One region of the Blastococcus sp. SYSU DS0617 genome, then DNA from elsewhere that is predicted to be linked to it. Evidence: riboswitches for the same ligand, from Rfam matches in the RefSeq annotation. Region 1 holds a riboswitch; the other holds the start of a gene.
What was found. A riboswitch is a leader RNA that binds a small molecule or an ion and turns the genes downstream of it on or off. The one in region 1 is predicted to bind S-adenosylmethionine.

Region 1 (15,329 bases):
TGCAGGCGCAGGCGGGGGGCGCCGCCCCTCCGGCGCACTACGTCCCCGCCTCGGCGGACTTCGTCGGCGCCGTCGCACTCGGCTTCGGCTGGGGCATGGTCCCGGATCTCCAGCAGCGGGATGCCGGCGTGGATCTCGTGGCGTTCGATCCGTCGGCCGCCGTGGACGTCGCCCTGCACTGGCAGCAGTGGCGGCTGCGCTCGACCACCCTGGACCGGGTGCGCGACGCCGTGCTGGCGGCCGCCCACCGGGAACTGCGCCGGGCCGGGTAGTCCCTATCCTGGGCCCGCACCTGGTTCTGGTGTCCGCCGACGTGGCGCAATTGGTAGCGCACCCGACTTGTAATCGGGCGGTTAGGGGTTCAAGTCCCCTCGTCGGCTCTGGAGAGGCCCGTTCAGGAGGACGCCGCTGCGGCTCATCGCGGCACTCGTCCCGAGAGGTCCAGGGTGCCTACGACGGATCCGTCGGCGGCGTATCCGGTCAGCACGCCGCCGGAGTCGGCCGGGAACCACCCGTGCAGCCATCCGCGGGCGAGCACGGTCGGATGGATGGACCCGTCGGCCAGGCGTAGTTCGCCACGCACGGCGGCACCGGCAGTGACGACGTAGACGACGTACGGGTCGTCTCCGGTGATGCCCGACTCCGTCCCGAAATCGCTCGGGAAGCCACCCGGACCGCACACGCCGCCGTTCTCGTCGAAATCGGCCGGCGTGGGTCCAGCAGCGCTCTCCGCCGTCTCGAACACCGGTGCGGTGCACCAGGTGTAGCCGCTGGCGGGATCCTCGTCCCAGGTCACCACCGTGAAGACCCGTCCGTCGGGTCCGGGAGCGGTCCCGGCGCGCTCGACCGTGTGAGCCGCGATGTCCGGCCGGGTGGACATACTGAGCAGGTCGAGGAGCCGGTCGGGCAGGAGATCGTTCGCGGCTGCGGTGCCGATGCCACCGGCGAGCAGTGCTCCGGCCAGGACCCCGGACACGATCTTGCGGCGGTGGCGCCCGGGTGTCCGCGCTGAGGCGGAGGCCGAGGCGGTGATGCGGTTGAGTTGTGCCGCCGACCAGTCCTCGTCCAGCGCAGGAGTGGGCCGGAGCCCCGTGAGTCGGGCGAGCGGGTCGGTCTTCTCGTTCACGACGCACTCCTCGGAGACGCAGTCCGGATGTGGACGGATGCCGGCTCGGGGTCGGCGGTGGCTTCACGCAGTCGACGTCGGGCGCGGTGCAGCCGGACGGCGAAGGTCGGGGCCGAGCAGCCGGCCACCCGCGCGGCGTGCGTGGTGCTCAACCCGTCCCACGCGACCAGCAGCAGCGCTTCCCGCTCGGTGGCGGTGAGCGTGGCCAGTGCGGCCAGCATCGCCTGGCGCTCGACGGCGGGGATCTCCGCTGCCGGCCCGTGCTCGGTCAGTTCGGTCAGCCGTTGCAACTCACCGTGGAGCAGGGCCTGCCGGTACCCGGAGCGGCGGTGGTTGGCGAGCGTGTTGCGGGCGACGACGAGCAGCCAGGGCAGTGGCTGGCCCGGGACGTCGGCCAGTCGTCGCCAGGCCACGAGGAAGGTCTCCGACACGACCTCGTGCGCGGTGTCCGGGTCGGTGTGCCGCAGCGCGTAGGCCAGCACGCGAGGGGCGTGCTCCGTCCAGAGCGCCGTGAACCGGGCGGTCTCGGGCTCCGGCGCCGGAACGCCACGCGTCGCTCTCACGCCTCGTAATGTCCGGCACCCCGCCTCTTCTTACGTGACCGGGCACATCGGCTCAGTCGAAGCTGCCCGCGCCGTCCCGGCGGTAGCGCGAGCGGCGCTCCACCCGCCGCCGCTCGGCGCGTTCGGCGCGCAGCCGGGCGGCGGTCCCTGGGGGGAAGCCGGCCTTGACCACCCGGTGCTCGATCGTCTCGGTCATGTAGGCCATCGAGATCAGCAGCCCCAGTACGAGTCCGCCGACGGCCGCGGACACCCGGTAGGCCAGGGGCACCGGCGGGACCACCAGGCAGAGCACCACGACGGGGGACACCTGCACCACCGCACGTGCCAGGTGGCGGGCCACCCACGCGGGCCCGGTCGTGTCGGCCAGCACCCACGGGGACAGCCGCCGGGGGAGTCCGCCGCCGAGGGCGTACCAGAGCCACTGCACCGGGTTGGGCCGCTCACGCACGCCTCCGAAGGTAGGCCGACTCCGGGCGTACGGTGACGCCCCGTGGACGAGCGTCGCCTGGGGGTCGTCTGCGGGCTGGCCGCCTACTCCATGTGGGGCCTCTTCCCCCTGTACTTCCCGCTCCTGGAGCCGGCCGGCGGCGTGGAGATCGTCGCCCACCGGGTGATCTGGTCGCTGCTCTTCGTCGCCCTGCTCCTGACCGCGGTCCGCCGCTGGGGTCACGTCCGCGCTGCCGTGGCCGACCGGCGCACCGTGCTGGTGCTCGCGGGCGCGGCGCTGCTCATCGCCGCCAACTGGCTGATCTTCGTCTACGGCGTGAACTCGGGGCACGTCGTCGAGACCTCGCTCGGCTACTTCATCAACCCGCTGGTCAGCGTCCTGCTCGGGGTGGTCGTCTTCGGCGAGCGGCTGCGCCGGCTGCAGTGGGCGGCGGTGGCCATCGCCGCCGTCGCGGTCGCCGTCCTCACCGTGGACTACGGCCGGCCGCCGTGGATCGCGCTCGGACTGGCGGCCAGCTTCGGGCTCTACGGGCTGATGAAGAAGCTGGTGCGGGTGGAGGCCGCCCCGGGCCTGCTCGTCGAGACGGCGCTGGTGACGGTGCCGGCGATCGCGCTCCTGACCGTCCTGCACGCGGACGGCGCGGGGACGTTCGGCAACGCCGGGGCCGGACATGCGCTGCTGCTGGTGAGTTCGGGGATCGCCACCGCCGTCCCGTTGCTGCTGTTCGCCGCGGCCGCCCGGCGGATCCCGCTGTCGACCGTCGGGCTGCTGCAGTACCTCACCCCGCTCATGCAGCTCTCCGTCGGCGTCTTCGTCTACGGGGAGCCGATGCCCCCTGCCCGGCTGGCCGGCTTCGCCATCGTCTGGGTCGCGCTCGCCGTCTTCACGGCGGACACCCTGCGACACGCCCGTGCCGGGACACGCCGGTCGATTCCGGAGGTCCTGCCGGCCGGCCTGTGACGTGCGCCGCCGTCCGGAGCGGTCCTGCGGGTCGCCTCGTCATGTCGCCCGGAACTGTCGGAGACCCCGTCTACGGTTCCTCCCGAGTCGGCCCCACCACGGCTCGGCAGGAGATGGAGCGAGCATGAGCACCGACCTCGTCCCGGCGGTCGAGGCGTCCGGCAGCGACGCCTCCGCGGAAGCGATCGCGGCGGCATCCGCGCAGGTCGCAGCGCCCGGGCTCGCTCCGCGGGAGCGGGCGATGCTCGCCTTCGAGCGGCAGTGGTGGCGGGCGGCGGGCGCCAAGGAGACCGCCATCCGGAACCGTTTCGAGCTCAGCCCGACCCGCTACTACCAGGTGCTCAACGCCCTGGTCGACCGACCGGAGGCGCTGGCGGCCGATCCGCTGCTCGTCCGGCGGCTGCGACGGGTCCGCGCGGCGCGGCAACGGACGCGTCCGTCCCGAGGTCCTGGGCAATGAGAGTTACAAGCATTAGATTTCGTGACCGTGGGCAGGCACGCGGGATCAGGCAGTGACGGAACGAGTTCTCCCGTGGTCGGTGGCCGCCGTCGGACGGACGCTCCGGATGCGCTGTGGCGCGGAGTCCCCGACGCCGGGCTGAGCGACCACCCGACCGCGCCGGGCCGGGACCGCGCCCGGATCGAGGCCGCGCCGTCGCGCCGCCCGACCGCCGCTGCCGTGGCGAACCGGCCGGCCGACTCGACGCCGCCGTCCCGCTCACGCCTGCCGCTGCCGCCCGTGCCTGCCTCCGGTCGCCCTGCGTCCGCCGTCCGCCCGGAGCGCGGCGGCGCGCTCGCCGAGAGCCTCCGCGCCGCCGAGGCCGCCGCCGCCCGTCGTAAGCGCATCTGGGCCGACGACGGCGCCGAGCTGCTGGGCACCGGGCCGACCGGCATCCGCACCGACGCCCCCGCGCCCCGCGTGCCGCGCCAGGCCGCCGGCGCCTCCGACTCCCGCTACGGCGACTGGACCAAGCCCTCGCGCAACCCCGACCTGCCGTCGGAGGAGGAGATGCGCGCGGCCCTGGCCCCCTCCACCACCGCGATCCCCGAGCGCTCGGTGCCCCGCCGCGAGGAGGACCTGCCGGACATCGAGGACCTGGTCGACGAGGTCCCGGCGCCGCGTGCCGACCGCGCGTCCTCCCGGCCCCCCGTCGGCGGCCGCGCCGCCCTGCGCGCCGAGCGGACGGCCGCGGAGGCGGCCCGCCGGAAGGCCGCGAAGGACAGTGGCATCGACCTCCTCGACGAGGAGCCCCGCCGGGCCCCGCGTCGCGTGGCCAAGGGCCTGGTCGCCATGGGGGTCGTCGCCCTCGGCGTGCTGGGCGTCTACCAGGTGACCTCCCCGAAGACCGACGAGGCCGCGGCCACCACGCGGAACGCCCCGGCGACGGCCCCGGCGACCGCCCCGTTCGTCCCCCCGCCGCTCCCGGAGCTGAAGACCGAGACCGAGCCGGTCGAGCCGGTGGCGAGCACCCCGGTCCGGGCGCCCGTCGTCGTGCTCAACGCCACCAACGTCACCGGTCTCGCCGCGAGGATCGCGGGAACCGTGACCAGCGGCGGCTGGGAGTCGCCGGGGGTCGGCGCCTACGAGGGCGACGACGTGCCCGCCACGACCGTCTTCTACACCGAGGGCGACGAGACCCAGCGCCAGGCGGCCGTCCAGCTGGTGGACCAGTTCCCCGAGCTGCAGGGCCCCGCGCCGCGCTTCTTCGAGCTGCCGGCCGAGATCACCGCCCCGAGCCTGGTCATCGTCGCAGCCGGCGACTGGCAGCCCTGATCCACCGCCGCTGACGGACGGCGCGCGGAACACCCGCCGTTCGCCGTCCGTTGGCCGATTCGTGCGTCGCTCCCGCGGGCTCGTACGTCCGCGCTCCGGCGCCTGGCGTGCGCTCGCCGTCCTCCTGCCCCTGCTCGTCGCCGGCGTGCTCTCCGGTGCGGCTCCGGCCGCGGCCGCCGACGACGTCGGCACCGAGGACGTGCGCATCTCCGCCGGCTCCGGTGCCGACGCCGTGGAGCTCGACTCGACGCTGTACCTGCCGGCCGCCGAGGAGCGGCCGGCGCCCGCCGTGGTCCTGGCGCACGGCTTCGGTGGCAGCAAGGAGTCGGTGGCGGACGACGCCCGTGTACTCGCCGAGCGCGGCTACGTCGTCCTCACCTTCTCGGCCCGCGGGTTCGGCGGCAGCACCGGCCAGATCGGGCTCAACGACCCGCGGTACGAGGTCGCCGACCTCTCCGCGCTGATCGACGTCCTGGCCGAGCGCGACGACGTCGTCCAGGACGCCGACGGCGATCCGCGCGTCGGCGTCGCCGGGGCCTCCTACGGCGGTGCGCTGGCCCTGCTCGGTGCGGCCTACGACGAGCGCATCGACGCCATCGCCCCGCAGATCACCTGGCACTCGCTGACCAGTGCGTTCTTCCCGGACCACACCGGCGACCTGGAGACGGGCACCCCCGCGGCGGTTCCACCGACCTCGGACGGCGGCGTCTTCAAGTCCCTGTGGGCGGGGCTCTTCTTCGGGATCGGCTCCGCTCCGGCCGATCTGCTCGCCGCCTTCGGCGACGACGGGGCTCCGGACGGCGGCGTGCCCGTGGCGCTGCCCGACGAGCTGCTCGCACAGGCGGCCGAGAACCCGGAGGCCGCCGAGCGACTGCTGACCTGCGGGCGGTTCACGGCCGACGTGTGCGCCGCGTACCAGACGGCGGCGTCGACGGGCGAGCTGACGCCCGAGGTGGCGGCGATCCTCGATCGCAGCAGCCCCGCGGCCGTCCTGGACCGCATCGACGCGCCGACCCTGCTGGTCCAGGGCACCCAGGACTCGCTGTTCGGTCTCGGCCAGGCCGACGCCAATGCCCGGGGCATCGCCGCCGACGGGACGCCGGTGAAGGTGGTCTGGTACGCTGGCGGGCACGACGCCCCCGCGTCCGGCCGGCAGGTGGACGAGCTGCGGGAGGAGGTCGCCGGCTGGTTCGACTGGTACCTCCGCGGGGAGGGTGAGGAACCGGGCACCGGCTTCGAGTTCCCGGCTCCCACCGGCCTGGGTGCGACGCTGGGCCGTGTCCAGGGCGGCGGCCGGACGGTCGTGGCGCCGGTCTACCCCGGCCTCGACGGAGCCGAGCCGGCCGACCGCCGCGCGGTGCCGGTAGAGGGCCCCGTGCAGCCGGTGGTCACCCCGGCCGGGGGCACGCCCGCCGCGCTCACCACCGTTCCCGGGCTGGGCTCGCTCGCGGTTGCGCTCGGTGGTGCGGCCGTGGAGATCCCCGGCCAGTTCGCCGCCTTCGACAGCGAGCCCCTGGACGCGCCGGTGGAGGTCGTCGGTGCCAGCACGGTGGATCTCGCGCTGTCCTCGGCCAGCGGCTCGGCGACGCTGTTCGCCAAGCTCTACGACGTCGCAGCCGACGGGACGATGACGCTGCCCGGGGGGCTCGTGGCGCCGCTGGAGGTCACCGGCCTCTCCACCGACCCGACCGACCCGACCCGGGTGGGCCTCACGCTCCCGGCGGTCGTGCACCGGTTCGAGACCGGTCACACCATGCGCCTGGTGGTCTCCTCCACCGACCAGGCGTACGCGCTCCCCGCCGAGGCGGCCGTCTACTCGGTCGGTCTCGCCGCGGCGGAGGCGACCGACGGTGCAGCCGCCGGGCCCACGCAGCTCATGGCGCCCGTGGTCGACGGCCGGAGCGAGGCCGCAGCAGGTTCCTCGCGCTGGTGGCTGCTGCTCGCCGGGGTCGTGGCCCTGGGCCTGCTCGGCTGGCTGGCCTCCCTCTGGTGGGCCCGCCGCCGCCGGCAGGTCGGCGTCGTCGAGCCCGACGGCGAGGACGTGCCGCTGCGCTTCGAGGGCGTGACCAAGGCCTACAAGGACGGCTTCGTCGCCGTCCGCGACCTGTCGTTCGAGGTCCGCCGCGGGCAGGTGCTCGGCCTGCTGGGGCCCAACGGGGCCGGCAAGACGACGTCGCTGCGCATGCTCATGGGCCTGATCCGGCCCACCGAAGGGCGGATCAGCGTCTTCGGGCACGCCGCCCGCCCGGGTGCGCCCGTGCTGTCCCGCCTGGGGTCGTTCGTCGAGGGGACCGGACTGCTGCCGCACCTGTCCGGCCGGCAGAACCTGCGGCTGTACTGGGCGGCGACCGGCCGCCCGGCGGAGGACGCGCACCTGGAGGAGGCGATCGAGGTCGCCGGCCTCGGTGCGGCGCTGGACCGGCCGGTCCGGCGCTACAGCCAGGGCATGCGGCAGCGGGTCGCGATCGCCCAGGCGATGCTCGGACTGCCCGATCTCCTGGTGCTCGACGAGCCGACCAACGGGCTGGACCCGCCGCAGATCCACGCCATGCGCGAGGTGCTGCGGTCCTACGCCGCGACCGGCCGCACGGTGATCGTGTCCAGCCACCTGCTCAGCGAGATCGAGCAGACCTGCAGCCACGTCGTCGTCATGGCCAAGGGGCAGAAGATCGCGCAGGGCACGGTCGAGGAGATCGTCGGAGCGGGGGGTGCGGTGCTCGTCGGGGTGGCGGAGGCCGACACCGACCGGGCCATCGCGGTCCTGGAGGAACTGCCGGGCGTGACCGCCGGGCGCACCGACGACGGTCTGGTCGCCGAGCTCGGCGGCGTGCCCCGCGACGTGGCGCTGCGCGCGCTGGTGGAGGCGGGCATCGACGTGGACCAGTTCACGCCGCGCCGTCGGCTCGAGGACGCCTTCCTGGCGCTGGTGGGGGAGTCATGACCGGTATCCGGACCACCGGCGCGGCCGCCGGCTACCGGCCGTCGCGCACGCTGCGGCTGGCCGTGGAGCTGCGGCGGCAGTTCGCCCGCCGCCGCACCCTGGGGGTGCTCGCGCTGATGGTGGCGCTCCCGCTGCTGCTCATCGCCGCGCTGCAGCTGGGCGCGAGCGAGGACGCCGGCGAGAACAACCGGATCAACCTGGTCGACGTCGCCACCGCCAGCGGCCTGAACTTCACCCTGTTCGTGCTCTTCGCCACGACGGGCTTCTTCCTGGTGGTCGTGTACGCGCTGTTCTTCGGTGACACCGTGGCCAGCGAGGCCCAGTGGGGCGCCCTGAGGTACACCCTCGCCACCCCGGTGCCGCGCATGCGGCTGCTCCGGCAGAAGTGGCTGGCCGCGCTCGTGCTCTCGGTGGGCGCGCTGCTGACGCTGACCGCCGTCTCGGTGCTGGCCGGCTCGATCGCGTTCGGGTTCGGGCCCATCGAGACCCCGGTGGGCGTGACGCTGTCCCAGGGGGAGGGCTTCCTGCGGCTGGCCGGGATGCTCGGCTACCTCGCCGTCCACCTGCTGGTCGTGGGCACGCTGGCCTTCTGGTTCTCGACGGCGACCGATGCGCCGCTGGCCGCCGTCGGCGGCGCGGTGTTCACCATGTTCGTCTTCGCGATCCTCGACCAGGTGGAGCAGCTCGGGTCGCTGCGTGACTGGTTCCCGACCGCGGGGGAGTTCGCCTGGACCGATCTGCTGCAAACGCCGGTGCAGGACGGCGACCTGTTCCGCGGCGTCATCCAGTCGCTGGTCTACGCCGCCGTCTTCACCGCGCTGGGCTTCCGGCACTTCGCCCGCCGCGACATCACGAGCTGAGCGCCGCGCGGACCGCCTGTGCCCAGCCCTCGCCCATTGCGGCATCCGTGACGGTCGCGTTGGGGACGGCGGCGATCCGGTCGGCCATCCCGTCGACGCCGGCCCCGTTCGCGGTGATCCACAACCGGCCGACCGCGGGGGCCATGTCCAGGTCGCTCACGCTGTCGCCGATCGCCACCGCATCGGCGGGGTCGATCCCGCGGCGCTCCAGATCCCAGGCGATCGCTGCTCCCTTGGAGATCCCGCGCGGCATGAGGTGGTAGACCCGCGGCGGCAGCGGGTCGTCGTCGAGACCGAAACGGGACGACGCCGGGATGGCGCCGTTGTCCTTGAGCGTCAGCCAGCCCACCCCCTGCTCGGCCAGCCACGAGTCGACGGCGACGGGGTCCACCCGGCCGCGCAGCAAAGCGTCGGTCTCGTGCGTGCTGTGCCAGGGTGCGTGCCACTCCAGCCGGCCCGGATGGGCGGCGACGAGCTGCTCGACGACGCCGAGCGAGGCCATGACCTCCATCGGGGTCCGGTCGGCGTGCTCGGCGGGCAGCTCGCCGGTGAGCCGGTGCGTGCCCCGGCCGCCGCCCCAGCTGATGGTGGCGCCCAGCTCGGCGATCGCGCCGTCGGCGGCGAAGATCCGCGCGGCCTCCACGACCTGCTCGAACGTGCGGCCGCTGACCAGCACCAAGGGCACCCCGGCGCGGTGCAGCTCCAGCAACGCCGTCGCCGGGTCGGCCGTCAGATCGCGTGCGGAGGTGTGCCAGAAGGACCCGCGTGGTCCCACCATCGTGCCGTCGAGGTCGGTGTAGACGATCCGCGCTGCCACGCGCACATCCTCACCGCTGCTCCGGCCGCCGCACGCGGTGGGTAGAGTTGCCGGCGTTCACTCATCCAGAGGGGCAGAGGGACACGGCCCGATGAAGCCCCGGCAACCGCCGCTCATGCGACCCCGCACCCCGGTGCGGCCAGCGTCTGCGGGGAGGTGCCAATTCCGTCCCGCGCGGCTCGACGGCCCGACGCGGGGAAGATGAGGAGGTAGTCGTCGCATGACTCTGACCGCTCCCGGTTCGGCCCAGGCAGACTCCAGCGCCGGCGGCCCCGTGCCGCCGTGTCCCGCCCGCGGGCTCATCTGCCGCAACTGCGGCGCCACCTTCGGTCTCGTCGCCGAGCACGCGTGCGCCGAGTGCTTCGGCCCGCTCGAGGTCGACTACGACCCCGAGCTCATGCGCGCGGTCACCCGCGAGCAGATCGAGGCCGGCCCGCAGAACATCTGGCGCTACGTCGCCCTGCTGCCGGTGGGCCAGGACCCGGCCTCCCGCGTCTCGCTCGACCCCGGCATGACGCCGCTGGTGCGCGCCGACCGCCTCGCCGAGGAACTGGGCATGACCGGTGGCCTGTGGGTCAAGGACGACTCCGCCAACCCGACCCACTCGTTCAAGGACCGCGTGGTCAGCCTCGCCGCCACGGCGGCCAAGGGCCTCGGCTACACGAAGATCGCGGCGGCCTCGACGGGCAACCTGGCCAACTCCGTGGCCGCACACGCCGCCCGCATGGGGCTGCCGTCGTTCGTGTTCGTCCCCTCCGACCTGGAGCCCGGGAAGATCGTCCAGTCGGCGGTCTACGGGCAGACGCTGGTCGCCGTCGACGGCTCCTACGACGACGTCAACCGGCTGACCAGCGAGCTCGCCGAGACCGACGAGTTCGAGGACACCGCCTTCGTCAACCAGAACGTGCGGCCCTACTACGCCGAGGGCTCCAAGACGATGGGCTACGAGCTCGCCGAGCAGCTCGGCTGGCGCATCCCGGCCCAGGTCGTCATCCCCATGGCCTCGGGCTCGCTGCTGACGAAGGTGGACAAGGCGTTCCGCGAGCTCACCGCCGCGGGCATCGTCGAGGCCACCGAGTGGACGATCTTCGGGGCGCAGTCGGCCGGCTGCGACCCGATCGCGACGGCCTTCGACAACGGCTGGGACGTCGTCAAGCCGGTGAAGCCCACCGGCATCGCGAAGTCGCTGAACATCGGCAATCCCGCCGACGGCCCGTACGCGCTCGACGCGATCCGCCGCACCGGTGGCGCGGTCGGCCGGGTCGGGGACGACGAGATCGTGCAGGGCATCCGCGACCTCGCCCGCACCACCGGCGTGTTCGCCGAGACCGCGGGCGGCGTGACCGTCGCCGTCCTCCGCCAGCTCGTGGGGAACGGGCGGCTGGACCCGGCCAAGGAGACCGTCGTCCTCAACACCGGGGAGGGCCTGAAGACCCTCGACCCGCTGGTGCCGGTCGTGGGCCCGACGCACCACGTCGAGCCGTCCCTGAAGTCCGCCCGGTCCGCGGGCCTCATCGGCTGACCGGCCGCGTCACCGGATCGGGGGATCCGGCAACGCGCCGTGGCTGATGTCTGTGTAACCCACGTCACTCTGTTGTAGGTTCTCGCGCGGTTCTCTCCTCCTTGTTCGTGATCGCGGGCGGAAGAGCGAGACCTCGCCCCACCACCCGCGGTGGGGCGACCGCACGCAGAACGTGGGAGCACACGTGGCACAGGGCACCGTGAAGTGGTTCAACGCCGAGAAGGGCTTCGGCTTCATCGCCGTGGACGGCGGCCAGGACGTCTTCGTCCACTACTCGGCCATCCAGATGGACGGGTACAAGTCCCTCGACGAGGGCCAGCGCGTCGAGTTCGAGGTCGTCCAGGGCGCCAAGGGCCCCCAGGCCGACGCGGTGCGCAGCGCCTGACGGGACGTCCGACCGAGGCCCGGTTCCCCGCGAGGGGGCCGGGCCTCCGTCGTTCCGGGACAGCCTCGAACGCCCTCAGGGACCCCCGTTCTTGCACTCGCAGGGGTCGAGTGCCAAACTCGTTTCTGGCACTCGGGGCTCCCGAGTGCCAATCAGGTCGGAACGGTGAGGCACCGGATGGTGGGCCGACGGAGCGCCCATGTCATCGGTGTCGTCCGTCGCGGGCACCCACCCGGCCGTGCAGCGATCCATGCTCGGAGGACATCACCACATGGCCAAGATGATCGCGTTCAACGAAGAGGCGCGCCGCGGCCTCGAGCGAGGGATGAACACCCTCGCCGACGCCGTCAAGGTGACCCTCGGCCCCCGTGGCCGGAACGTCGTTCTTGAGAAGAAGTGGGGCGCGCCCACCATCACCAACGATGGTGTGAGCATCGCCAAGGAGATCGAGCTCGAGGACCCGTGGGAGAAGATCGGGGCCGAGCTCGTCAAGGAGGTCGCCAAGAAGACCGACGACGTCGCGGGTGACGGCACCACCACCGCCACCGTGCTGGCCCAGGCGCTCGTGCGCGAGGGTCTGCGCAACGTCGCCGCCGGCGCCAACCCGATGGCCCTGAAGAAGGGCATCGAGGCCGCCGTCGCGTCGGTCAGCGACTACCTCCTCTCGACGGCCAAGGACGTCGAGACCAAGGAGCAGATCGCCGCCACCGCGTCGATCTCCGCCGCTGACCCCGCCATCGGCGAGCTCATCGCCGAGGCGATGGACAAGGTCGGCAAGGAAGGCGTCATCACCGTCGAGGAGAGCAACACCTTCGGCCTCGAGCTCGAGCTCACCGAGGGCATGCGCTTCGACAAGGGCTACATCTCGCCCTACTTCGTCACCGACACCGAGCGCATGGAGGCCGTCCTCGACGACCCGTACGTGCTCGTCGTCAACTCGAAGATCAGCACCGTCAAGGACCTGCTCCCGCTGCTGGAGAAGGTCATGCAGTCGGGCAAGCCGCTGGCGATCATCTCCGAGGACGTCGAGGGCGAGGCCCTCGCGACCCTGGTGGTCAACAAGATCCGCGGCACCTTCAAGTCCGTCGCCGTCAAGGCGCCGGGCTTCGGTGACCGCCGCAAGGCCATGCTGACCGACATCGCCATCCTCACCGGTGGCCAGGTCATCAGCGAGGAGGTCGGCCTCAAGCTCGACAACGCCGACCTCGAGCTGCTCGGCCGCGCCCGCAAGGTCGTCGTCACCAAGGACGAGACGACGATCGTCGAGGGCTCGGGCGACACCGACCAGATCCAGGGCCGGGTCAACCAGATCCGCGCCGAGATCGACAAGTCGGACAGCGACTACGACCGCGAGAAGCTGCAGGAGCGCCTGGCCAAGCTGGCCGGCGGTGTTGCGGTCATCAAGGCCGGTGCCGCGACCGAGGTCGAGCTCAAGGAGCGCAAGCACCGCATCGAGGACGCGGTGCGCAACGCCAAGGCCGCCGTCGAGGAGGGCATCGTCGCCGGTGGTGGCGTCGCCCTGGCGCAGGCCACGGCCGTCGCGTTCGACAAGCTCGAGCTCGAGGGTGACGAGGCGACCGGTGCCAACATCGTGCGCGTCGCGCTCGAGGCGCCGCTGAAGCAGATCGCGATCAACGCCGGCCTCGAGGGTGGCGTCGTCGCGGAGAAGGTCCGCAACTCGGAGACCGGCCACGGCCTCAACGCCGCCACCGGCGAGTACGTGGACCTGATCAAGGCCGGCATCATCGACCCGGCCAAGGTCACCCGCTCCGCGCTGCAGAACGCCGCCTCCATCGCGGCGCTCTTCCTCACCACCGAGGCCGTGATCGCCGACAAGCCGGAGAAGAACGCTCCGGCCGCCGGCGGTGGCGACATGGGTGGCATGGGCGGCATGGACTTCTGAGTCCAGCCCCCTCGTAACACCAGCACTGCCCGGCAGGGGCGGTCCGCTTCCGAGCGGGCCGCCCCTGTCGGCGTTCCTGGGACGTCGGGCGTCGGGGCGGGGCCGGACGCCAACTGCGGGGAACTTGCGCTCCCCGGCGGCGGTCCGAGGGCCTTTTTCCCCGCAGTTGCGACGGCGGCCGGCGTCGGGGCGCCCCCGTGGACGAGGTGGTCGTCGTAGGCGAGCCGGCGGCGGTTGGGGCACAGCGACGCCCGCCGGGTCGCCGCCCGGTCGCGCACGCGGTCAGTCCTCCGGAGCGAAGACGCAGAACTCGTTGCCCTCGGGGTCGGCCAGGATGCTCCAGTCGATCTCGTCGTCCTGCTCCCGCACCATGCGGGCGCCGGCCGCGATCAGCGGCCAGGTCTCGCCGACGACGTCGAAATGCATGCGGTTCTTGATCGTCTTCCGCTCGGGCACCGGGACGATCCACATCAGCGGACCCTCGCCGGCCGGGTCGACGATCGGGATCGGCCAGTCGTGCGGGCGCGGCTCGTCCTCCTCGGGCGTCGCGGCGTCCTCGAGGGTGTCGCGCCGGACGTAGCCGATGGCGGCGCACCACCAGTCGGCCAGCGCGTGGTGGTCGTTGGCGTCCAGGCAGAGGTCCTTGAAGCGTGCGGGTGCGGTCACCCGATCAGCTCAGCACGACAGGCAGACCCCGCGCATCCGGGTGACGATCATGGGCGTGGCCGTGATCATCGGGACGTCGGGCTGGCAGTACCGCGACTGGCGCGGCGCCTTCTACCCGCCCAAGCTCGCCCAGCGGCTGTGGCTGGAGCACTACCGGGAGCACTTCGCCACCGTCGAGAGCAACAACGCCTTCTACCGGCTGCCCGAGCGGGAGACGTTCGAGAAGTGGCGGGACCGGACCCCCCCGGACTTCCGCTGGGCGGTCAAGGCGAGCCGGTTCCTCACCCACATCAAGCGGCTGCGCGAACCCGAGGAGCCGGTCGCCCGCCTGATGGACCGTGCCGCCGGGCTGGGCCCGAAGCTCGACACGATCCTGCTGCAGCTACCGCCGACGCTGAAGGCCGATCCCGACCTGCTCCGCGAGTGCCTGGCCCAGTTCCCCGTGGGCACACGCGTGGCGGTCGAGCCGCGGCACGAGTCGTGGTGGACCGACGAGATCCGCGCGCTGCTCGAGCGCTACGGGGCTGCGCTGTGCTGGGCCGACCGGGACGAGCAGCCGATCGCGCCGCTCTGGCGCACCGCCGAGTGGGGCTATCTGCGCTTCCACCACGGCTTCGAGGGGTGGGGCTACCGCGCCGAGACCCTGCAGCTGTGGGCCGACCGGATCGTGGCCACCTACGGCGATGCCGACGTCCTCGTCTACTTCAACAACGACCCGGGCTGCAACGCGGTCATCGATGCGGTCCGCTTCGCCGACGCCGTCCGCCGCGCCGGAGGGACGCCGACCCGCGTGCCCACCGCCGACCAGGCGACCGGCCTGGCCTGGCCCGCCGTGACCTGACCGGCGGCGGGTCGGCGACCGGCCCCCGTCGCCGGAGGGTCAGTCGTCCTCGCCGCCCCGCTCGGCCGCCTTCCCAGCCGCCTGCCGAGCAGCCTTCCCGGCGTCGCGAGCGGCCTTCTCGGCCTCTCTCGCGGTCTCGCGGGCGGCCTTCTCGGCTTCCCGTGCGGTCTCGCGGGCGGCCTTCTCGGCTTCCCGTGCGGTCTCGCGGGCGGCCTTCTCGGCTTCCCGTGCGGTCTCGCGGGCGGCCTTCTCGGCTTCCCGTGCGGTCTCGCGGGCGGCCTTCTCGGCCTCCCTCCCGGCGTCGCGGGCTGCCTTCTCCGCGTCGTGCGCGGCCTGGCGCTCCTGCGCCTTCAGCAGCGACTCCTGGGCGTGCTCGTCCGCGTGCTCGCGGGCGTTGTCCAAGCCGTGGCCGTCAGAGTCGTCGGAGTCGTCGTCGAGCGGGTCCTCGGTGGGCTCCTCGGTGGAGTCCGCGGCGTCGTCACCGGATCCGTCCGGGGCCGGGCCGTCGACCTCCGTCTCGTCC
Region 2 (15,329 bases), on a different contig from region 1:
CTCAACACCGTCCAGGAGGCCGGCCGATGAGCGCGAGAACGACGGTCGAGCGAGCATCGCAGGGAGCGCTAGCGACCGAGGAGCGGAACGAGACCGGAGTCGAGCAATGAGTCTGCACCGCTCAGCCCAGGAGCTCGTCGAGCAGGCGCTCGCCACCTCGACCGCCGACGGCCAGGTCACCTACGTCACCGAGCACTCGGAGGCCAACCTGCGGTGGGCGGGCAACAGCCTGACCACCAACGGCGCCATGCGCTCGCGCTCGGTCGTCGTCGTCTCCTTCGTGGACGGGGGTGCGGGGATGGCCGCCGGCACGGTGTCGCGCACCGGGACGCCGGACGTCGCCGAGCTGGTCGCCGCCAGCGAGCGCGCCGCCCGCGACGCGGGCCCCGCCGAGGACGCCGTCCCGCTGGTCTCCGAGCCGCCGCCGGGCACCGGGGACTGGTCGGCCGACCCGGCGGAGACCTCGATCGAGGTGTTCGCCGAGTTCGCGCCGGCGCTCGGGCAGGCCTTCGGCGAGGCGCGCGACCGCGGCGAGCTGCTCTTCGGCTTCGCCGAGCACTCCCTGAGCACCACCTACCTGGGCACCTCCACCGGTCTGCGCCTGCGCACCGACCAGCCCACCGGCCGGGTGGAGCTCAACGGCAAGAGCCCGGACTTCTCCCGCTCGGTGTGGTCGGGCACCAGCACGCGCGACTTCCGGGACGTGTCCGTGCCGGCGCTCGCCGCCGACGTGGCGCAGAAGATGCGCTGGTCGGAGCGCCGCATCGACCTCCCGGCCGGGCGCTACGAGACCCTGCTGCCGCCCTCGGCGGTCAGCGACCTGATGATCTGCCTCTACTGGACGATGGAGGCGCGCGACGCCGACGAGGGCCGCAACGTCTTCGCCCGCCAGGGCGGCGGGAACCGGATCGGCGACCGCCTCGCCGAGCTCCCGCTCACCCTGCGCAGCGACCCGGCGGCACCGGGCCTGGAGACCGCACCCTTCCAGGTGGTGCCCGCTTCGTCCGGCGCGGCCTCGGTGTTCGACAACGGCCTCGCCTCGCCGGCGATCGACTGGATCACCGACGGCGTCCTCACCAACCTGGTCCGCCCGCGCGCCTGGGCGCTGAAGCAGACGGCGCCGGCCACGGTCGCCGTCGACAACCTGATCCTCGAGGACCGCACCGCATCGGTGGATCCCGCTGACATGGTCGCGGCCACCGAGCGCGGCCTGCTGCTGACCACGCTCTGGTACATCCGCGAGGTCGACCCGCAGACGCTGCTGCTCACCGGCCTCACCCGCGACGGCGTCTTCCTCGTGGAGAACGGGGAGGTTACCGGTGCGGCCAACAACTTCCGGTTCAACGAGTCGCCGGTCGACCTGCTGGGCCGTGCGGTCCAGGCCAGCCGGACCGAGCGCACCCTGCCCCGGGAGTGGAACGACTGGTTCACCCGCGCGGCCATGCCGATGCTGCGGGTGCCGGACTTCAACATGAGCTCGGTGTCACCGGCCAGCTGACGGTGGCCTCGCCGACGCCCCGGCGGACCCGTCCGTCACACCCGTCGCAGGCCGGGCTCCGGTCGGTGCAGTTCCGCCAACGTGGGCGAGTGACGCCTGGAGAGTTGTGACGGCGACGCGTCGTGGCGGCGGGGTTACCGTGGGTGCTGAAAGTCGGTGCAACAGAGAGCTTTACCGCAGGACCACATCTGCCGAAACCTCTTGTGGCTCCTTTTTTCAACCGAGCACGGGCCCCGCTCTCCGGAACGGGCTGTCGAGGGGAGGACTCCCATGAGCAGGAGTCACAAGCCGTCCGTCTTCCAGGTCGGCAAGGTCCGGGACGACGGGCACACCGTCGTCATCTCCGGGTGGGGTCTGGGCCTGTGCGCCGCGGCCTGCGCCTGCCACCGCCACCCGTCGGCCGGCCACCTCGCGATCGACGAGGACCAGGCGGGCGGACGCCTCGGCCTGGTCAGCTTCGCCGACGGCGGCTGCGACTGCTGCGAGGCGTGGACGGCCGACGAGCTCTCCGCGATCCTCCGCGACTTCCAGACCGTCGCCGGCCTCCAGGTCCAGGAGCCCCTCGCCGGCTGATCGTCGCGTTGCCCCTGCCCGTTCCCCGGGTAGGGGCACTCGCATGTTGGGACGAGCCGCGCTGCGCGGAGCCCTCGCCGGCCTGGCCGGCGTCGCTGCCATGACCCTGGCGGAGAAGGCCGAGCAGTCGGTCACCTCGCGCCCGAACTCCTACGTACCGGCACGGACGCTCACCGCGGTCACGACCGGCCGCCGGTTGCCGGGCTCCGCCCGCCCGCCGGTGCGCAACCACCTCATGCACTGGGGGACCGGTGCGGCCGTCGGCGCCCTGCGCGGGATCTGGTCCGCCGCCGGACTGCGCGGCTGGCGCGCCTCGGCCTGGCACACCTCGGTGCGGCTGGCCACCGACCAGACCCTGGAGAACGCCACCGGCGTCGGCGCACCGCCGTGGACGTGGTCCCGCCGCGACCAGGTGGTCGACGTCGGCCACAAGGCCGTCTACTCCTTCGTCACCGGCGCCGTCGCCGATCGGCTCGTCCCGCTCGCGGCCGACCGGGGTCCGGACGGGGTCGCTCGCGGGGCCCGCGGGAACGGCTGAGGCGCATGTGACGAACGGGGCGAGTGCAGGGCTTCCGATCCCGCGCGCCGTCCGCTACGTGTCGATACGACCTCCTTACGGTGCGTACCGACGCGCAACGAACAGTGCCCTTCCCCGGCACCGGCGCAGCTGATCGGAGGCCGACGGTGCAGTCCGCGCGCACGACCCCCCGACGCCGTTCCCGGGCCCTCCTCGCCGTGGGGGTGGCGCTCGTCGCCGCCGCCACGGGCGTGCTGGCGCCGGCTCCCGCGGGCGCCACGCCGGGCACCGCTGCCGCGGCGAGGGAACTCGTCCAGAAGGCCGCGCACGAGCTGACGGTCGTCGACGAGCAGCTGCACGAGGCCGAGCTGCTGGTCGCCACCCAGCGGAAGGAGGCGGCAGCCGCCGCCGAGCGGGCCGAGGCAGCGCATGCCGCGATGGCCGTGTTCGAGCCCAAGCTCCGCGCCATCGCGACCACCGGCTACACCGGGAAGACCCAGTCGCGCATGGCCGCCTTCCTCACCAGCGAGTCCGCCGCCGAGCTGGTCCAGCAGATGACGACGCTGGACCTGATCGCCGAGCACACCAACGCCGTCGTGGCCCAGGCGGACGCCGCCCAGGACGCGGCCCGCGCGGCCCAGGCGGCCGCCGACGAGGCCGCCGCCACCGCAGAGGCGGGTGCCCAGCAGCTGCGGGAGCAGAAGGCCGAGGTCGAGAAGCGGGCGGCCGCCTACCAGGCCGACTTCGCCCGGCTCTCGGCCGCCGAGCAGGAGCGCGTGACCACCGCCGTGGCCGGCCGCTCGCTGAACGCCCCCTCCGTCGAGGAGCTCCCGGTGGCCCCGGGCTCGGCGGCTGCCGTGGCCATCCGGGCGGCGCTGGCCGAGGTGGGCGACGCCTACGCCGCCGGCGGCACGGGCCCGAACGCCTACGACTGCTCCGGCCTCACCTCGGCCGCCTACGCGGCCGCCGGCGTGCGGCTGCCGCACTCGAGCCGTGCGCAGTCCCAGCTGGGGCGGCAGGTCTCCCGGAACGAGCTCCGGCCCGGCGACCTGGTCTTCTACTACACGCCGATCAGCCACGTGGCGCTCTACATCGGCAACGGGATGATCGTGCACGCCCGCACCTACGGGAAGCCGGTCGCCGTGACGAGCGTCGACCAGCGCGGCTACCGGTTCGGCGTCCGCCTCACCGGCTGAGGACAATCGCGGGGGTGACCGCCACCGCGTCCGGGCCCGAGGCGCCGCCGACCCTGCGCCCCGACGCCGTCGGCTTCCTCGACACCCTCGTCATCGGCCTCGCGGCCACCTCGCCGGCCTACTCGCTGGCCGCCGTGCTCGGGCCGATCGTCGCCCTGGTGGGGGTGCACGCCCCTGGTGTGCTGCTGGCCTCGTTCCTTCCCATGCTGCTCATCGCGGGGGCCTTCGCCGCGCTCAACCGGGTCGACCCCGACTGTGGCACCACCTTCTCCTGGGTCACGCGGGCGCTGGGCCCCTGGGCGGGCTGGCTGGGCGGCTGGGCGATCGCCATGACCGGCGTCCTCGTGCTGGGCTCGCTCGCCGAGGTGGGCGTCCGCTTCACGCTGCTGGCCGTGGGTCTGGACGGCTGGGCGGAGTCGACGCCGACCGTCATGGCCCTGTCGGTGCTGCTCGTGGTGGTCATGGCGGCGATCTGCGTGCGCGGCACCGAGCTCTCGGCCCGGCTGCAGAACGGCCTGATCGTGGCGCAGACCGTGGCGCTCGCCGTCTTCGCCGTCGTCGCGCTGGTGCGCGGCGTCCGTGGGACCAGCCCGTTCGGCGGCCTGACGCCGGAGTGGAACTGGCTGGACCCGTTCGGGTCGGGTGGCGCGGCGCTGACCGGGGGCCTGCTGCTCGGCGTCTTCGCCTACTGGGGCTGGGAGTCGGCGGTCAACCTGACCGAGGAGACCCGCGACCCGCTGAGCGCGCCCGGCCGGGCCGGCGTCTGGTCGACGGTGGCCCTGCTGATCACCTACCTGGGCGTGGCGACGGCGGTCGTCGCCTTCGCGGGCACCGGCTGGCTGGCCGGCAACGCCGACGAGGAGGAGGCGGTCTTCGCGCTGCTGTCCACCCGGGCGCTCGGTGGCTGGGACTGGGTGGTGCTGGTCGCCGTCGCCACCTCCGCCATCGCCTCGACGCAGACGACCATCATCCCGGCCTCGCGCACCGGGCTGTCGATGGCCCGGCGAGCCGCGTTGCCGCGCCGGTTCGCCTCGATCTCGCCCACGCACCGCACGCCCGACGTCTCCACCTGGTGGGTCGCCGGGATCGGCGTGGCCTGGTACGTCGGCGTCGGGCTGGTCAGCGAGAACGCGCTGTTCGACTCGATCACCGGGCTCTCACTGCTCATCGCGCTCTACTACGCGCTGACCGGCCTGGCCTGCGCCGTCTACTTCCGGCGGCAGCTGCTCTCCAGCGTGCGCAACCTCCTGCTCCTGGGCGTCGGCCCGCTGACCGGGGCGGCGATGCTGGCCTGGCTGCTCGTGCTCTCGGTCCGGGACCTGGCGGACGCGGAGAACTCCTACACCGGGCAGGCCTGGCTCGGGGTGGGCCCGCCGCTGGTCATCGGCGTCGGCGTCATGTCCGCAGGGGTCCTGCTCATGCTCTGGTGGCGCCGGCGCGACGCCACCTTCTGGCGCGAGCGGCGCAGCGCCTACCCCGGCTGACCCGACGGCGGGTGCGGCGTCCCGCCGGCGGCGAGCAGCTCCACCGCGGCGGCGATCCGCTTCGCGCGGGTCTTCTCCGTGTTCGCCGTCTGCACCCGCCACAGGACGGCGTAGCGGTTCTGCCCGTCCAGCGCGTCGAACGCCGCCCGTGCGTCGGGTTCGGCGTCCAGCGCCGCGGCCAGGTCGTCGGGGACGGTGATGGTGGCCGGGCCGGCGTACGCCCGCTCCCACCGTCCGTCGGCCTTCGCCGCCTCGACCACGGCGAGCCCCGCCGGGCGCATCCGCCCCTCGGCGATCAGGCGCTCCACGGTCGCGACGTTCTTCGCCGACCAGACGCTCCTCGGCCGCCGGGGCGTGATCCGCTGCAGGTAGAAGGAGTCGTCCAGCCGGTTGGCGCGGCCGTCGATCCAGCCGAAGCAGAGCAGCACCTCGACCATCTGCTCCCAGTTCACCGAGGGCACGCCCGAGCCCTTCTTCGCGATCTTCACGTAGAGCCCGGGCGCGGTCTCGTGGTGGTCCTCCAGCCACGCCTCGAGAGCGGCCTGGTCGGGGAAGGGCAGCACCGGCAGGTCCGTGGGCAGCGTCACGGAGTCATCGTGCCCGCGGGTGCCGACCGTTTCGGCTTCCTCCCGCGCGGCTATCGGCGGGCGGACGGCCGCACCGCGCGGCACGGGGACGGGGGTGGCGGGTGACAGGCCGGGAACCGGGACCGTCGGCGCTGTGGCTCGTGCGGCACGGCGAGAGCATGGGCAACGTCGCCGACGCGCACGCCCAGCAGGCCGGGGCCGGCCGGCTCGACCTCGACATCCGGGACCCCGACGTGCCGCTGTCGGACACCGGCCGGTCGCAGGCGGAGGCGCTCGGCGCCTGGCTGGCTGCACTGCCGGAGGTCGAGCGCCCGACCGCGGTGCTCAGCTCGCCCTTCGACCGTGCGCTGACCACCGCCCGGCTGGCGACGGCGGACCTGGGGCTCCGGGTGCGCACCGACGAGCGGCTGCGCGAGCGCGACTTCGGCATGTTCGACCGGATGACCGGCGCCGGCATCCGCGAGCAGTTCCCGGACGAGGCCTCGCGCCGCGATCTCCTGGGCAAGTTCTACTACCGGCCGCCGGGCGGGGAGAGCTGGGCCGACGTCGCGCTGCGCATCCGCAGCCTGCTGGCCACCGAGGGCCTGCGGCACGACTGCGAGCGCCTGGTGATCGTCGCGCACCAGGCCGTGATCATGGTCTTCCGGTACGTGCTGGAGGGGCTCACCGAGCAGGAGCTGCTCGCCGTCGACCGCGAGGAGCAGGTCGCCAACGCGTCGCTCACCCGGTACCGGCGCGAGGACTCCGGCGACTTCCGCCTCGTCGCGTTCAACGAGGTGGACCACCTGGCCGCCGAGCACGAGCAGATCACCGAGGAGCCCGATGTCCCCCAGCAGGCCTGAGCCCACCACCGTCACCCCCGGAGTGCTGCGGGCGTGGCCGCTGCCCGAGCCCTCCGGCGGGAAGAACGCGCGCGGCTCGATCCTCGTGATCGGCGGCAGCACCGAGACCCTCGGCGCGGTGCTGCTGGCCGCCGAGGCGGCCATGCGGGCCGGTGCCGGCAAGCTGCAGGTGGCCACGGTCGCCTCCATGGCCCCGCACGTGGCCACCGCACTGCCCGAGGCGCTGGTCCGGGCCCTGCCGCAGACCCGCGGCGGCGCCATCGCCCCGGACGCGGCGGACGTCGTCCGCAACCTGGCCGAGGCGGCCGACGCCGTGCTGATCGGGCCCGGCATGGCCGACAAGGAGGCGACCCAGGCCTTCGGCGAGCGGCTGCTGCCACACCTGAGCGGGCCGCTGGCCCTGGACGCCCTCGGTCTGGCCGCGGTCACCGCCGAGGAGAGCTGCGTGCACCACCTGGACGGGCGGGTCGTGCTCACCCCCAATCCCACCGAGGCCGCCTACGCCCTGCACGTCGAGGAGCGCGAGATCGACGAGGATCCGGCGGGCGCCGCCGCGGACCTGGCCGGCCGGGCGAAGGCGGTGGTGGGGCTGGGCGGGGCCACCTCGTGGACCGCGGCGCCCGACGGGCGGCTGTGGCGGGACGACAGCGGCAACGCAGGGCTGGGCGTCTCCGGCTCCGGTGACGTGCGCGCCGGCATCACAGGTGGCCTGCTCGCGCGCGGGGCCGAGCCGGCCCAGGCCGCGCTGTGGGCCGCGTGGCTGCACGGGCGGGCCGGTGAGCGGCTTGCGTCGTCGATCGGTCCGATGGGCTTCCTCGCCCGGGAGCTGCCGGGCGAGGTGCCCGGCGCGCTGGCGGAGGTCGCCCCCTGAGCGGGCCCCGTCGCGCGTACGTTGAGCGCCCGTCGTCGGACGAGCAGTACGGAGGACCGAGTGCACGTGGACGTACCGGCCAAGGTGGAGGAGATCTACGCCGAGGTGCTGCGGCGGAACCCGGGTGAGGCCGAGTTCCACCAGGCGGTGCGCGAGGTGCTCGAGTCGCTGGCCGTCGTGCTCGGGCGGCACAGCGAGTACGCCGAGATGAAGACGATCGAGCGCATCTGCGAGCCCGAGCGGCAGATCATCTTCCGCGTCCCGTGGCAGGACGACCGGGGCGAGGTGCAGATCAACCGCGGGTTCCGGGTGGAGTTCAACTCCGCGCTCGGGCCCTACAAGGGCGGCCTGCGCTTCCACTCCTCGGTGAACCTCGGCATCGTCAAGTTCCTCGGCTTCGAGCAGATCTTCAAGAACGCGCTCACCGGGATGCCCATCGGCGGCGGCAAGGGCGGCTCGGACTTCGACCCCAAGGGCCGGTCGGACGCCGAGGTGATGCGGTTCTGCCAGTCGTTCATGACCGAGCTCTACCGGCACCTGGGCGAGTACACCGACGTCCCGGCCGGCGACATCGGCGTCGGCGCCCGCGAGATCGGCTACCTCTTCGGCCAGTACAAGCGCATCACCAACCGCTACGAGTCCGGGGTCATCACGGGCAAGGGGCTGGGCTGGGGCGGCGCGCTGGTGCGCACCGAGGCGACCGGCTACGGCGCCGCGTTCTTCGCCGACGCGATGATGCATGCCCGCGGGGAGTCCTTCGACGGCCGGCGGGTGGTCATCAGCGGGTCGGGGAACGTCGCGGTCTACGGCATCGAGAAGGTGCACCAGCTCGGCGGCACCGTCGTGGCCTGTTCGGACTCCAGCGGCTACGTCGTCGACGAGCAGGGCATCGACCTCGAGGTGCTCAAGCAGGTGAAGGAGGTCGAGCGGGCCCGGATCAGCGTCTACGCCGACCGGGTGGACGGCGCCTCCTTCGTCGCGGGCGGCAGCATCTGGGACGTCCCGTGCGAGGTGGCCGTCCCCAGTGCCACGCAGAACGAGCTCGACGGCGGGGCGGCGCGCACGCTGGTCGGCAACGGCTGCCGGTACGTCGTCGAGGGTGCCAACATGCCGGCCACTCCGGAAGCGGTCGACCTCTTCCGGGCCGCCGGCATCGGCTTCGCCCCCGGGAAGGCGGCCAACGCCGGCGGCGTGGCCACCTCGGCCCTGGAGATGCAGCAGAACGCCTCGCGGGACCGGTGGACCTTCGACCACAGCGAGGCCAAGCTCGAGGAGATCATGCGCGGCATCCATGCGCGCTGCCACGAGACGGCCGAGGAGTACGGCTCCCCGGGCGATCTGGTGCTCGGCGCCAACGTGGCCGGGTTCCTGCAGGTGGCCGAAGCGGTGCACGCGCACGGCTTGATCTGATGCCCGGCGCCCCGGCCGCGCCGTGCCGGGCCGGCTGTGCTGGGGTGCAGGGATGAGTGAGAACTTCATCGGCGCCCTGGACTTCGGCACTCCCGCGATCGACGACGAGGCGTTCGTCGCGCCCACGGCGGTCGTGGTGGGCGCGGTGACGATGGGCCCCCGGTCGAGCATCTGGTACGGCGCCGTGGCCCGCGCCGACGCCGAGGTCATCGAGATCGGCGCCGACTCCAACATCCAGGACGGCTGCACGCTGCACTCCGATCCCGGCTTCCCGCTGGTCGTGGGGGAGCGGGTGTCGGTGGGGCACCGGGTGGTGCTGCACGGCGCCCGCATCGACGACGACGTGCTCGTCGGCATGGGCAGCGTGGTCATGAACGGCGCGCACATCGGCTCGGGCTCGATCGTGGCCGCCGGCGCCGTCGTCACCCAGGGCAAGGTCTTCCCGCCGCGGTCGCTGATCGCCGGCGTCCCGGCCAAGGTGATGCGCGAGGCGACCGAGGACGACCAGCTGCACATCCAGTACAACGCGAAGGCCTACAGCGACCGGCTCGACGGCGCGCGACGGGTGCGCCGCATCGAGAGCTGATCAGCCGGCGAGTGCGGCGATCGCGCCGCGGATCTCGTCGATCCCTCGCGCCAGCGTCGCGTCGCCCACCGGGAGCTCGACCCGCACGGTGCCGGGGTCACCGGTGATCGCGGCCTGCGGCCAGGTCCACAGGCCGTCGTCGGCCAGCCGGCGGGCGGCCGCGGTGAACGGCTCGGGCGTGGTACGCAGCAGCAGGTGCAGCATCGGCGTCTGCGGCGGGTCCGGGACGACGGTGACCCCGGGCAGGTCCCGCACCGCGTCGGCCACCTCGCGGGCGCGCTGCAGGTAGGCCGGCATCAGCGGCAGCCGGCGCCGCAGGCAGGTCAGGGCCGATGCCGCCCCCGGCCACAGCCCGAAGAGGGTGCCACCCAGCCGCCGTCGCCATTCGCGGACCTCGGCCACGACGTCCTCCGGCCCGGCCAGGCAGCAGCCGGCCAGCGCGCCGATGCCCTTGTAGAAGCTCGCGTAGACGGTGTCGAAGGGCGCGGCGACCTCGGCGGGGGAGCGCCCGTAGCCGGCCGCGGCCTCCCAGAGCCGGGCGCCGTCCAGGTGGGCGGCCGCGCCCCGCTCCCGCGCCCAGCCCACCTGCGCGACGACGTCGTCCCACGGGGGCAGCTGCCCGCCGAGGTCGCGCTGCGGCAGCTCGACGAGCAGGGCCGCGGGCAGCTCGGCGACCGCGTCCAGGTCGGCGCGCAGCAGGAGCCGGTGCCGGTTCCCGACGGACCGCAGCACCAGCCCGTGCAGCCGCTCGAAGGCCTGCTCCTCGTGCGCGACCAGGTGGCTCTCCGGATGGCAGAGCACGGTCCGGCGGGCACGGCGATCGGCGTGCACCCGGAGCGCTGCCTGCTGCGCCATCACGCCGCTGGGCAGGTACACCGCGGCGGGCTTGCCGAGCAGCGCGGCGACCTCCGCCTCCAGCTCGGCGACGACGCCACCCTCGCCGTACCGGTCCGCTGCCGTGTCCGGCGGGACCGTGGCCAGCAGGGCCCCGGGGCGCCACTCGCCGTGGCCGGTGAGCGAGCGGTCGCAGGTGTCGCGCAGCGCGAGGAGGTCGTCGTCCACACCGGACAGTCTGCGGTCCTGCCCTTCGCTAGCGTCGGCGCGTGCCCGCCTTCGAGCTGCTGCCGGTCCACCACGTCCAGCTGGCCATCCCGCGTGGCGGTGAGGAGCACTGCCGGGCGTTCTGGCGCGACGTCCTCGGCATGCGGGAGCTGGACAAGCCGCCGGTCCTCGCGGCGCGGGGCGGCTGCTGGTTCCGGGGCGGCGGCCTCGAGGTGCACCTCGGCGTCGAGGATCCCTTCGTCCCGGCGCGCAAGGCGCATCCCGGGCTGCAGGTGAGGGGCCTGCGCGCCGTGGCCGAGGCGCTGGAGGGAGCCGGCCACCGGGTGACCTGGGACGACGACTTCCCCGGGCACGACCGCTTCTACGCGGCCGATCCGTTCGGCAACCGGCTGGAATTCCTGGAGCCGACCGGCGAGCGGTGACCGCCGGCCCGACGAACCATGCGAACTCGTGGCGATCGGCGGGTGATGACCACGGCTTCGCAGGGTTCGGCCCGGTCAGCGGGTGAGCAGCTCGCTGAGCAGCCCGCCGACCGCGTCGACCTCCACGAGGAAGCCGTCGTGCCCGTACGGCGAGGAGATCAGCCGTAGCGGCACGCCCAGGGCGTCGGCGACGCGCTGCTGCAGCGCCGGCGGGTAGAGCCGGTCGCTGTCGATGCCGGCGACGACGGTGCGCGCGGTCACCCGGGCCAGCGCCGCCTCCACCCCGCCGCGGCCGCGGCCGACGTCCCAGGAGTTCATCGCCTCGGTGAGGACGACGTAGCTGCCGGCGTCGAACCGGCCGGCCAGCTTGTCGGCGTGGTGGTCCAGGTAGCTGGCGACGGCGTAACGGCCGTCCTCCTGCACGCGCGAGGCGAAGCGCGCGTCGAGCTCCAGCGCGCTGCGGTAGGTCAGGTGAGCGATCCGGCGGGCGATCCCCAGCCCGTCGGACGGCGGGTCGGACCGGTCGTAGTCGCCGCCGCGCCACCGTGGATCGACGCGGATGGCCGCCTGCTGCGTGGTCTGGGTGCCGATCTGGTCGCCGGACGCGGCCGCCCCCGAGGCCAGGAAGAACAGCGACCCGACCCGCTGGGGCAGCGCCACGGCCCACTCCAGCGCCCGCATGCCGCCCATCGAGCCGCCCACCACGCAGGCCCAGCGGTCGATGCCCAGCGCGTCGGCCAGGGCGACCTCGACCCGCACCTGGTCGCCCACCGTCACCTCGGGGAAGCGGGATCCCCAGCGGGCGCCGTCCGGGGCGAGGGAGCCGGGCCCGGTCGTCCCCTGGCAGCCGCCGAGCACGTTGGCGCAGACGACGAACCACCGGTCGGTGTCCAGCGGGCGCCCGGGGCCGACCAGCCCCTCCCACCAGCCCGCCGTCGCGTGACCGGGCCCGGACCGACCGACGACGTGGCTGTCACCGGTCAGCGCGTGCTCGACGAGGACGGCGTTGCTGCGGTCGGGGGCGAGCGTGCCCCACGTCTCGTAGGCGACCCGCACGTCGGCGAGCTCGCCGCCCCGCTCGAGCGGGACGGCGGGCAGGTCGAGGAAGAGCCGGTCGCCGACCGGATCCCCCTCGACCCACCCGCCCATCGTCAGGCGGACTTCGCCGCGCGGAAACCGGCCTCGAGGTCGGCGAGGATGTCCTCGATCCCCTCCAGGCCGACGGCCAGGCGCACCAGACCGGGGGTGACACCGGTGGTCAGCTGCTCCTCGGGGGTCAGCTGCGAGTGGGTCGTCGACGCGGGGTGGATCACCAGCGAGCGCACGTCGCCGATGTTGGCCACGTGGCTGTGCAGCTCGAGCGCCTCGACGAACTTCTGGCCGGCCTCCTTGCCGCCGTGCAGCTCGAAGGTGAGGACGGCGCCGGCGCCCTTCGGGGCGTACTTCTGCTGCGCCGCGTGCCACTGGTTGGTGGGCAGGCCGGCGTAGTTGACCCGGTCGACGGCGTCGTGGGCCTCGAGGAACTCCGCCACCCGCTGGGCGTTGGCCACGTGCCGGTCCATGCGCAGCGACAGGGTCTCGATGCCCTGCACGACCAGGAAGGCGTTGAAGGGGGAGACGGCCGGGCCGAGGTCGCGCAGCAGCTGCACCCGGGCCTTGAGCGCGAAGGCCGGCGCACCGAGGTCGGCGTAGACGACGCCGTGGTAGGTCGGGTCCGGCGTCGTGAACATGGGGTGCTTGCCGCCGCGCCAGTCGAACGAGCCGCCGTCGACGATCAGGCCGGCGATCGCCGTGCCGTGGCCGCCCAGGTACTTGGTCGCCGAGTGCACGACGACGTCGGCGCCGAACTCGAAGGGTCGGATCAGGTACGGGGTGGCCACCGTGTTGTCCACGATGAGCGGGACGCCGTTGCGGTGCGCGACGCCGGCGACGGTCTCGATGTCGAGCACGTCGCCCTTCGGGTTGCCGATGGTCTCGGCGTAGAAGGCCCGGGTGTTCTCCTGCACCAGCGACTGCCAGTTCTCCGGGTCGTCGGGGTTCTCGACGAAGGAGACGGTGATGCCCATCTTGGGCAGCGAGTGGTGCAGCAGGTTGTAGGTGCCGCCGTAGAGGGACGCCGACGCCACGACGTGGTCGCCGGCCTCGGCGAGGTTGAGGATGGCCAGCGTCTCCGCGGCCTGCCCCGAGGCCACCGCGAGTGCCGCGACGCCGCCCTCCAGCGAGGCGACGCGCTGCTCGAGCGCGTCCTGCGTCGGGTTCATGATCCGGGTGTAGATGTTGCCCATCTCGGCCAGCGCGAACAGGTCCGCGGCGTGCTGGCTGTCGCGGAACTGGTAGCTGGTCGTCTGGTAGATCGGCAGGGCGCGGGCCCCGGTCGTCGGGTCGGGGCTGGTGCCGGCGTGGATCTGCCGGGTCTCGAAGCTCCAGTTCTGCGGGTCGCTCATGCGCCGTCTCCTTCCGCTCAGGAGATCCCGCGGCGCACGGGAGCCCCGTCCTTGCCCCGCGGCGGACGCCGCGACGGCCGGCTCTTCCCCTGGAGCACCTCAGACGGAGTAGGAGGTTGCCGGGCAGTCAGCCAGGTGCTTCGCACTGCCTCTCGTGAGCCGAGCCGATCTTAGGCGCCTCGGTTGTCCCACGTGAAACACGGGTCCCACCGGCCCGGCTGCAGCGGGATCCTCCGTCAGAGCACCTTGGAGAGGAAGGCGCGGGTGCGTTCGTGCTGCGGGTCGGTGAGCACCTGCCGCGGGTCGCCGGCCTCGACGACGGCGCCGTCGTCCATGAACACCAGGCTGTCGCCCACCTCGCGGGCGAAGCCCATCTCGTGGGTGACCACCACCATGGTCATCCCGTCCGCGGCCAGGCCCCGCATGACGTCGAGCACCTCGCCGACCAGCTCCGGGTCCAGGGCCGAGGTGGGCTCGTCGAACAGCATGAGCTGCGGCTCCATCGCCAGGGCGCGGGCGATCGCGACCCGCTGCTGCTGGCCGCCGGAGAGCTGGTTCGGGTAGGTGTGGATCCGGTCGCCCAGCCCGACCCGCTCCAGCAGGGCGGCGCCGCGCTCGCGGGCCTCCGCCCGCTTCACGCCCTTCACCTGGACCGGCGCCTCGACGACGTTCTCCAGCGCGGTCATGTGCGGGAAGAGGTTGAAGCGCTGGAAGACCATGCCGATCTCGCGGCGCTGGGCGGCCACCTCGGCGTCGCGCAGCTCGTGCAGCCGGCCGCCCTTCTCGCGGTAGCCGACCAGGTGGCCGTTCACCGACAGCCGTCCGGCGTCGATCCGCTCGAGGTGGTTGATGCAGCGCAGGAACGTGGACTTGCCCGAGCCCGACGGGCCGACGATGCACATGACCTCGCGGGGGGCGACCTCCAGGTCGATCCCCTTGAGCACCTCCACGTGGCCGAAGGACTTGTGCACGCCCTCGGCCTTCACCATCGGCGGGCCCGGCACGCTGCTCATCGGACGCTGCCGGCCTGGGCGGCCTCGCGGGCCGCCCGCTGCCGCCGCGTCTCGCGGGCGCCGAACCCGCGGCTGAACCGCTTCTCCAGGAAGTGCTGGCCGATCATGAGCATGCTGGCCAGGGCCAGGTACCAGAGGATCGAGGCGACGGCCATCGGGATGACCTGGAACGTGCGGCTGCCGATGGCGCGCAGCTGGAAGTTCAGCTCGTTGGACACCGGCACCGCGATCAGCAGCGAGGTGTCCTTGAGCATCGCGATCGTCTCGTTGCCCATCGGCGGGATGATGACGCGCATCGCCTGGGGCAGCACGATCCGGCGCATCGTCTTCCCGCGGCCCATCCCCAGCGCGGCGGCCGCCTCGGTCTGCCCGGGGTCGACCGACTGGATGCCGGCCCGCACGATCTCGGCCGCGTAGGCGGCCTCGGACAGCGCCAGCCCCAGCAGGCCGGCGACGAACCCGCGGAAGATGTCGTTGCCGTCCAGGCTCAGGAAGCGCCAGTCGCCCTCCCAGCCGAAGAAGCCCATCAGCTGCTGGTCGAAGGGGAAGCCCAGCTCGTAGGTCGAGTACAGCGCCCCGAGGCTGGCCGAGAAGAACAGCAGCACGATGCGCGGGATGGCGCGGAAGAACCAGATGTAGACCCACGCCGCGCCCGAGACGACCGGGTTGGCCGACAGCCGCATGATCGCCAGCACGATGCCGAGCAGGATGCCGATGGCCATGGCCAGCACCGTCATGATCAGCGTGGTCCGCGCGCCCCGGAGGACGGCGTCGCTGAACATGTTCTCGACCATGAAGTCCCACTGGAACACCGGGTTGGTGGC

Region 2: it holds a riboswitch for S-adenosylmethionine, as region 1 does, so the genes downstream of both, ACI793_RS06245 (bifunctional o-acetylhomoserine/o-acetylserine sulfhydrylase) here and thrC (threonine synthase) in region 1, are expected to answer to the same signal.

The regions. Positions count from the first base shown of each region.
Region 1 covers NZ_JBJHAO010000001.1:403,916-419,244, forward strand. The annotation lists gene ACI793_RS01960 (LysR family transcriptional regulator ArgP) at 1-272, shown strand, start outside; tRNA gene ACI793_RS01965 (tRNA-Thr) at 308-380, shown strand; gene ACI793_RS01970 (hypothetical protein) at 416-1,126, opposite strand; gene ACI793_RS01975 (RNA polymerase sigma factor) at 1,123-1,689, opposite strand; gene ACI793_RS01980 (DUF5313 family protein) at 1,742-2,137, opposite strand; gene rarD (EamA family transporter RarD) at 2,180-3,097, shown strand; gene ACI793_RS01990 (DUF3263 domain-containing protein) at 3,222-3,557, shown strand; gene ACI793_RS01995 (LytR C-terminal domain-containing protein) at 3,837-4,871, shown strand; gene ACI793_RS02000 (alpha/beta fold hydrolase) at 4,933-7,812, shown strand; gene ACI793_RS02005 (ABC transporter permease) at 7,809-8,672, shown strand; gene ACI793_RS02010 (HAD family hydrolase) at 8,662-9,489, opposite strand; SAM riboswitch class I at 9,548-9,697, shown strand; gene thrC (threonine synthase) at 9,710-11,011, shown strand; gene ACI793_RS02020 (cold-shock protein) at 11,196-11,396, shown strand; gene groL (chaperonin GroEL) at 11,668-13,299, shown strand; gene ACI793_RS02030 (VOC family protein) at 13,582-13,965, opposite strand; gene ACI793_RS02035 (DUF72 domain-containing protein) at 14,021-14,806, shown strand; gene ACI793_RS02040 (hypothetical protein) at 14,846-15,329, opposite strand, start outside.
Region 2 covers NZ_JBJHAO010000003.1:334,076-349,404, forward strand. The annotation lists gene ACI793_RS06175 (TldD/PmbA family protein) at 1-30, shown strand, start outside; gene ACI793_RS06180 (metallopeptidase TldD-related protein) at 107-1,498, shown strand; gene ACI793_RS06185 (hypothetical protein) at 1,769-2,071, shown strand; gene ACI793_RS06190 (hypothetical protein) at 2,115-2,609, shown strand; gene ACI793_RS06195 (C40 family peptidase) at 2,756-3,784, shown strand; gene ACI793_RS06200 (APC family permease) at 3,799-5,268, shown strand; gene ACI793_RS06205 (YdeI/OmpD-associated family protein) at 5,256-5,855, opposite strand; gene ACI793_RS06210 (histidine phosphatase family protein) at 5,957-6,697, shown strand; gene ACI793_RS06215 (NAD(P)H-hydrate dehydratase) at 6,678-7,568, shown strand; gene gdhA (NADP-specific glutamate dehydrogenase) at 7,629-8,978, shown strand; gene ACI793_RS06225 (gamma carbonic anhydrase family protein) at 9,031-9,564, shown strand; gene ACI793_RS06230 (threonine aldolase family protein) at 9,565-10,626, opposite strand; gene ACI793_RS06235 (VOC family protein) at 10,668-11,048, shown strand; gene metX (homoserine O-acetyltransferase MetX) at 11,124-12,197, opposite strand; gene ACI793_RS06245 (bifunctional o-acetylhomoserine/o-acetylserine sulfhydrylase) at 12,200-13,492, opposite strand; SAM riboswitch class IV at 13,535-13,652, opposite strand; gene ACI793_RS06250 (amino acid ABC transporter ATP-binding protein) at 13,729-14,505, opposite strand; gene ACI793_RS06255 (amino acid ABC transporter permease) at 14,502-15,329, opposite strand, start outside.